3 regions of the Mycobacterium dioxanotrophicus genome follow, and region 1 is predicted to be linked to each of the others. Evidence: riboswitches for the same ligand, from Rfam matches in the RefSeq annotation. Region 1 holds a riboswitch; each other region holds the start of a gene.
What was found. A riboswitch is a leader RNA that binds a small molecule or an ion and turns the genes downstream of it on or off. The one in region 1 is predicted to bind glycine.
Positions count from the first base shown of each region.

Region 1 (2,264 bases):
TATCTGCGGACGCGAGGAGCACATCGGGTTCTGCAGATCGCGGTGTGGTGGCGCTGACGCCGAACGCGTCCAGCACGGCGGCCACATGCGCGTCGGTGGTGGCCTCGTCGCACGACACCGAAACATGGTCGGCGTCGACCCGCCACAGGTTGATGCCGTTGGCCTTGGCTGCGGCGATGACGTCGTCGGCACGGCCCGGCACCCGGGCCAGCACGGTGTCGAAGTACGTGTCGTGCACCAGCGCGTCGCCGAGCGCCGCGGCGATCGTGTCGGCGTGGCTGTGCACGCGGCGCGCGATGGCGGTCAGCCCTTCGGCACCGTGGTAGCTCGCGTACATCGCCGCCATCACGGCGAGCAGCACCTGAGCGGTACAGATGTTGCTGGTGGCCTTGTCGCGGCGGATGTGCTGTTCGCGGGTCTGCAGCGCCAGCCGGTACGCCGGTGCCCCGTCTGCGTCGACGGACACCCCGACCAACCGGCCCGGCAGCTGGCGGGCGTGCTTGGCGTGCACCGCCAGATATCCGGCGTGCGGGCCGCCGAATCCCATTGGCACACCGAACCGTTGGCTGGTCCCGAAGGCCACGTCGGCGCCCATCTCGCCGGGCGTGGTGATGAGGGTGAGCGCCAGCAGATCGGCTCCGACGGCGACCAGCGCACCACGCTCATGGCATTCGGAGACCAGCTCGGTCCAATCCACGATCCGGCCGCTGGCGCCGGGCAACTGCACGATCGCGCCGAAGAAGTCACCGTCGGGCAGGCCCTGGGTCAGGTCGGCGCGGACGATCTCGATGCCGAGCGGCTCCGCGCGGGTCGCCAGGACCGCTGCTGTCTGGGCGTAGATGTCGGTGTCGACGGCCAGCCTGTTGGCCGGCCCCTTGACGGCGCGGTGCATCAGCGTCATCGCTTCGGCAGCCGCGGTGGCCTCGTCCAGCATGGAGGCATTGGCCACCTCGAGGCCGGTGAGGTCGCAGATCATGGTCTGGAAGTTCAGCAGCGCCTCCAACCGGCCCTGGCTGATCTCGGGCTGGTACGGCGTGTAGGCCGTGTACCACGCCGGATTCTCAAGAATGTTGCGCCGCAAGACCGGTGGGGTCAGCGTGTCGAAGTAGCCCTGCCCGATCATCGACGTCGCGACCGTGTTGGCGTCGGCCAGCGCTCGCAGCTCTGCCAGCGCCTGCTCCTCGGTGGCGGCGGGCGGCAGGCGATCCAGGCCCGGTGCCAGGCCGTCGGCGGCGAGTCCGTCGAGAATCCCTGCGGGCAGTGCCTTGGCAGCGAGGTCGTCGAGCGATGCCACGCCGATCACGTCGAGCATCGTGGTGACGGCGGCGGCGTCCGGCCCGATGTGCCGGTCGACGAAACGTGCTTGCTGCTGATCGGACAATCAAGGCTCCCTCATTGCGGCCCCGCCACGGTGGGTCGAGGTGGCAGCCCCGTCTGAGGACGTGCTGCGCTCCCCTCTCCCTCTGTCGTCAACCCGGTCCCGGGCGCCTGAGAGATTCGACGCCGACGGGCGTCTTTCCCCATGGGCGGGCGCTCGCGCGGAGCGCCGCTTTCCAGAGGCATCGGGGCCCGTGCGGTCCTGGGTGCCTGAGAGGTTGACGGAGAGGTGTTGCTCCTTCGGCGTCCGTAGCTGGCGGCCACGAAGCTCTCCCGCACAAGGGCGATGCGCAGCCGATTCTACCGGCCGCTACCGGCACGGGCGAACACGCCGCGCGCAGGCACGCGGCGGGGCAATCACGAAGTGACGGGTCAGCCGATCTTGCGGTCGCGGCTCTTGCGCCGCGACGCCAGTTCGTCCTCGGGAGCGGCGATGGACTCACCACCGTCGGCACGCTCACCCGGGAAATCGGCGATCGCGCCGGTCAGTTCGCGCATGGCGCCCGACACCGCGATACCGAACACACCCTGACCGCCCTGCAGCAGATCGACCACCTCTTCGGCCGAGGTGCACTCGTAGACGGTGGTGCCGTCGGAGAACAGCGTGATGTTGGCCAGATCCTGAACGCCGCGCTGACGCAGGTGGTCCACGGCCACCCGGATGTTGTGCAACGAGATGCCGGTGTCGAGCAGTCGCTTGACGATCTTGAGGACCAGGATGTCCTTGAACGAATACAGCCGCTGGCTGCCGGAACCGGCCGCGCCGCGAATCGAGGGCACCACCAGTGACGTGCGGGCCCAGTAGTCCAGCTGCCGATAGGTGATGCCTGCGATCTGGCAGGCACTCGGACCGCGGTAACCGACCAGTTCGTCCGGTACAGAATCGT
Region 1 covers NZ_CP020809.1:3,222,032-3,224,295, reverse strand. Annotated here, with positions in the region: gene gcvP (aminomethyl-transferring glycine dehydrogenase) at 1-1,381, opposite strand, end outside; glycine riboswitch at 1,565-1,663, opposite strand; gene BTO20_RS15555 (MerR family transcriptional regulator) at 1,750-2,264, opposite strand, start outside.

Region 2 (2,264 bases), 2.1 Mb from region 1:
ATCGCTTGCGGGCCAGGGCGCCCGGGTGTCGGTCACCGAGATCGACCCCATCAACGCGCTGCAGGCGCTGATGGACGGCTTCGATGTCGTCACGGTCGAAGAGGGAATCTCGCAGGCCGACATCGTCGTCACCGCGACCGGCAATAAGGACATCATCACCCTCGATCACATGAAGGCGATGAAGGACCAGGCCATCCTCGGCAACATCGGCCACTTCGACAACGAGATCGACATGGCCGCCCTGGAGCGCTCGGATGCCAAGCGGCTCAACATCAAACCGCAGGTCGACCAGTGGACGTTCGACAACGGCAAGTCGATCATCGTCCTGTCGGAAGGTCGTCTGCTGAACCTGGGCAACGCCACCGGCCACCCCTCGTTCGTCATGAGCAACAGCTTCTCCAACCAGGTGATCGCCCAGATCGAGCTGTGGACCAAGAACGACGAGTACGACAACGCCGTGTACCGGTTGGCCAAGCATCTTGACGAGAAGGTGGCCCGGATCCACGTCGAGGCACTCGGTGGCACGCTGACCAAGCTCACCAAGGAGCAGGCCGAGTACATCAACGTCGACGTCGAAGGCCCGTACAAGCCGGAGCACTACCGCTACTGAGATAGCCGGAGTCGATACGAAATCGCCCAAACCCCTTCGGGTTTGGGCGATTTTGTCGGTGGTTTCGCGCACCCGCTGGTGCCCCGACGCCGGGGTCGGGCGGTGCCCGATTGCGCAACCCGGGTTCGGCGGATAGAGTGACGCGCGGCACACTTCGAGGTTGAAGTGGCTCACAACTCAAGACGCCGTTGAGGCGTGGCGGGAGAGTCCCACCCCCATCCAGTGGGCGGGCGCCGCAGGAGCAAATCCTCCCCGGGAATCTCTCAGGCAATCGATACCGCCGCGACTAGGCACCTCTGGAAAGCAGTCAACCACTACCGGTTTGGCTCACCGAAGGGGCAAGCGGACCGTCGCACGACTCAGTCGGCGGTTCGTGAAAACTCTCAGGTCCAATGGACAGAGTCGGGGAGGCGCCATAGTCCGCGCTCTCCATCGCGCCTGATCCCTGAGGATGTTGTGACCCAATCCAATGATCTGACTGTTCCAGTAGCGCAACCAAATCTGTCGTCCGGCGAGCCGCAGCTCTCGCGCCAGCTCTCCAACCGCCATATCCAGTTGATCGCCATCGGTGGCGCGATCGGCACCGGGCTGTTCATGGGCTCCGGCAAGACCATCAGCCTGGCGGGCCCGTCGGTGATCTTCGTGTACATGATCATCGGCTTCATGCTCTTCTTCGTCATGCGGGCGATGGGCGAGCTGCTGCTGTCGAACCTGCACTACAAGTCGTTCGCGGATTTCGCCGCTGACCTGCTCGGTCCGTGGGCTGGTTTCTTCACCGGCTGGACGTACTGGTTCTGCTGGATCGTCACCGGGGTCGCCGACGTCGTGGCGATCTCCGGCTACGTGCAGTACTGGTGGCGCGACCTGCCGCTGTGGATCCCGGCGCTGGCCGCGGTGGTCCTGCTCATCGGGTTGAACCTGCCGACTGTGAAGGCGTTCGGGGAAACCGAATTCTGGTTCGCGCTGATCAAGATCGTCGCGATCGGCGCGTTGATCGTGGTCGGTCTGGTGATGGTGCTCAACCACTTCCAGGCTCCCGGTGGAGCCCACGCCAGTTTCGCCAACCTGTGGAATGACGGCGGGTTCTTCCCCACCGGCCCAATGGGATTCGTGGCCGGCTTCCAGATCGCCACGTTCGCGTTCGTCGGCATCGAACTGGTCGGCACCACCGCGGCCGAGGCCAAGAACCCCGAGCGCAACCTGCCGAAGGCCATCAACTCGATCCCGGTGCGCGTGATGCTGTTCTACGTCGCCGCGCTGGCCGTCATCATCTCGGTCACCCCGTGGCGCGAGATCAGCGCCGACCGCAGCCCGTTCGTCGCGATGTTCAGCCTCGCCGGCCTGGGCATCGCGGCCTCGGTGATCAACTTCGTGGTGCTCACCTCGGCGACCTCGTCGGCCAACTCCGGCATCTACTCCACCTCGCGGATGGTCTACGGCCTGGCCCAGGAAGGCGATGCGCCAAGCCGATTCGGCAAGCTGACCTCGCGACGGGTGCCCGCCAACGCACTGTTCCTCTCGGGCGTGTTCCTGCTGGCCGGTGTGGTGATGGTGGCCGTCGGTGACTCGATCATCGAGGCGTTCACCATCGTCACCACCATCTCGTCGCTGTGCTTCATCTTCGTTTGGACGATCATCCTGAGCAGCTACCTGG
Region 2 covers NZ_CP020809.1:5,354,724-5,356,987, reverse strand. Annotated here, with positions in the region: gene ahcY (adenosylhomocysteinase) at 1-610, shown strand, start outside; glycine riboswitch at 800-900, shown strand; gene cycA (D-serine/D-alanine/glycine transporter) at 1,085-2,264, shown strand, end outside.
Region 2: linked by a shared signal. The riboswitch ahead of cycA (D-serine/D-alanine/glycine transporter) and the one ahead of gcvP (aminomethyl-transferring glycine dehydrogenase) in region 1 are both predicted to bind glycine.

Region 3 (2,264 bases), 3.5 Mb from region 1:
CCGCGACAGGGACGGCACCGAACACGTCGAGCACGCGCCGCACGATGTCGTCGGTGGTGCGCTCGTCGCAGGAGATGCCGACGTGGTCGGCATCGACCAGACGCAGGTTGATTCCGGCGCGGTCGGCGGCGTCGACGATGTCGTGGGCACCGCCGGGGACCCGCACCATCACGGTGTCGAAGAACCGGTCGTGGACCATCTCGCGGCCCGCGAACCGCAGCCCCTCGGCCAGCGCGGCGGCATGACCGTGCACGCGGGTTGCGATGGCGCGCAACCCTTCCGGACCGTGGTAGGCGGCGTACATGGCGGCGACGTTGGCCAGCAGCGCCTGCGCGGTGCAGATGTTGCTGGTCGCCTTGTCCCGGCGGATGTGCTGTTCGCGGGTTTGCAGTGCGAGGCGGTAGGCGGGCTTGCCGTCCACGTCGACGGAGACGCCGACCAACCGCCCCGGCAGCATGCGCTCCAGTCCCGAGCGCACCGACATGTACCCGGCGTGCGGGCCACCGAAGAACAGCGGCACACCGAACCGCTGCGCCGAGCCGACGGCGATGTCGGCACCTTGCTCGCCGGGTGCCGTGATGAGTGTCAGCGACAGCAGATCGGCAGCGACCGTGGTGAGCATGCCGCGGTCGGCGGCCGCAGCGATCAGCGGGGCGTGGTTGCGTACGACGCCGCTGGCGCCGGGCGATTGGAAGACGACGCCGAACGCGTCAGCGTCGGGCAATGCCCGCGTCAGGTCGGCGACCTCCACCTCGATGCCCACCGACTCGGCCCGCCCGCGCACCACCGCGAGCGTCTGGGGCAGGCAATCTGCGTCGAGCACAACACGATTGGACTTCGAGGTCTTGTTGGCCCGGCGCATCAGCAGCACGGCCTCCATGACCGCGGTGGCCTCGTCGAGCAGTGATGCACCGGCCACCGGCAGTGCCGTGAGGTCCTCGATGACCGTCTGGAAGGTCAGCAGCGCTTCGAGCCTGCCCTGGGAGATCTCCGGTTGGTACGGCGTGTACGCGGTGTACCAGGCAGGCGATTCCAGCATGTTGCGGCGCAGGACGGCGGGGGTGATGGTGTCGTGGTAGCCGAGACCGATCATCTGCACCCGCGTCTGGTTGCGGTCCGCCAGCGCCCGCAGCGCATCGAGCACCTGCTCCTCGGACCGCGCCGCGGGCAGCCGCAACCCGTCGATACTGCGGATCTGGGAGGGTACGGCCGCGTCGATCAATGCATCGACGGACGGATAGCCGAGCACGTCGAGCATGCGGGCTTGGCCGGTGCGGTCGGGGCCGATGTGGCGATCGCGAAAAACACTGTCGCCGTTGACAAATTCAGAAAGCTCAGGCACGAGGTGACTCCGGTTTCGGGGCGCCGCGATGACGCGACGTATCGGGTGGTGACACCTCCCCGCTCTGTCCTGAAACCTGAGAGTTTTAGCGCTGCCGCGCTGTTCCCCTTCGGTAAGCGAGATCCAGGGATCGCGCTGTTCTCCAGAGTTGCCTCGACACTGCGGTATTGGGCCTGAGAGATTCCCGGGGAGGAGTTGCTCCTACGGCGCCTCCGAACAACGGAGGTTCTCCCACAGTGCGTCAACGACGTTTTCAGTTGTGTGATGCATGCTACGTCATGGACGGGCGGTTGTCGCAACCTCTCCGTTGACGGGCAGGTTGGTGCGGGCTCCGGCGACCATCAGCGACACGATGTCGAAGACCAGCGTCGCCGCCGCGACGCAGGTGATCTCGGCGTGATCGTAGGCCGGAGCCACCTCGACGACGTCGGCGCCGACGATGTTGAGGCCGGTCATCTTTCGCAGCATCTTGAGCAGCTCCCGCGAGGTCAGGCCACCCATTTCAGGGGTGCCGGTGCCCGGGGCGAAGGCTGGGTCCAACACGTCGATGTCGATGGACAGATACACCGGGACGTCGGCGACCCGCCGGCGCACCACGTCCACGGCCGCGTCGACGCCGATCACGTCGAGGTCGCCGGCCCGGATGATCTTGAAACCCATCCTGGCGTCGTCGTCGAGGTCCATCTGGTCGTAGATCGGCCCGCGGATGCCGACGTGGATGGAGTGGTCCTCGATGAGCAACCCTTCCTCGAACGCGCGCCGAAAGATGGTGCCGTGGGTGACCGGGGCGTTGAAATAGGTGTCCCAGGTGTCCAGGTGTGCGTCGAAGTGAACCAGCGCGACGGGCCCGTGTTTGGCATGCAGCGCACGAAGATTGGGCAGCGCGATGGTGTGGTCACCACCGATCGACACGATGCGGCGG
Region 3 covers NZ_CP020809.1:6,719,772-6,722,035, forward strand. Annotated here, with positions in the region: gene gcvP (aminomethyl-transferring glycine dehydrogenase) at 1-1,258, opposite strand, end outside; glycine riboswitch at 1,495-1,586, opposite strand; gene speB (agmatinase) at 1,619-2,264, opposite strand, start outside.
Region 3: linked by a shared signal. The riboswitch ahead of gcvP (aminomethyl-transferring glycine dehydrogenase) and the one ahead of gcvP (aminomethyl-transferring glycine dehydrogenase) in region 1 are both predicted to bind glycine.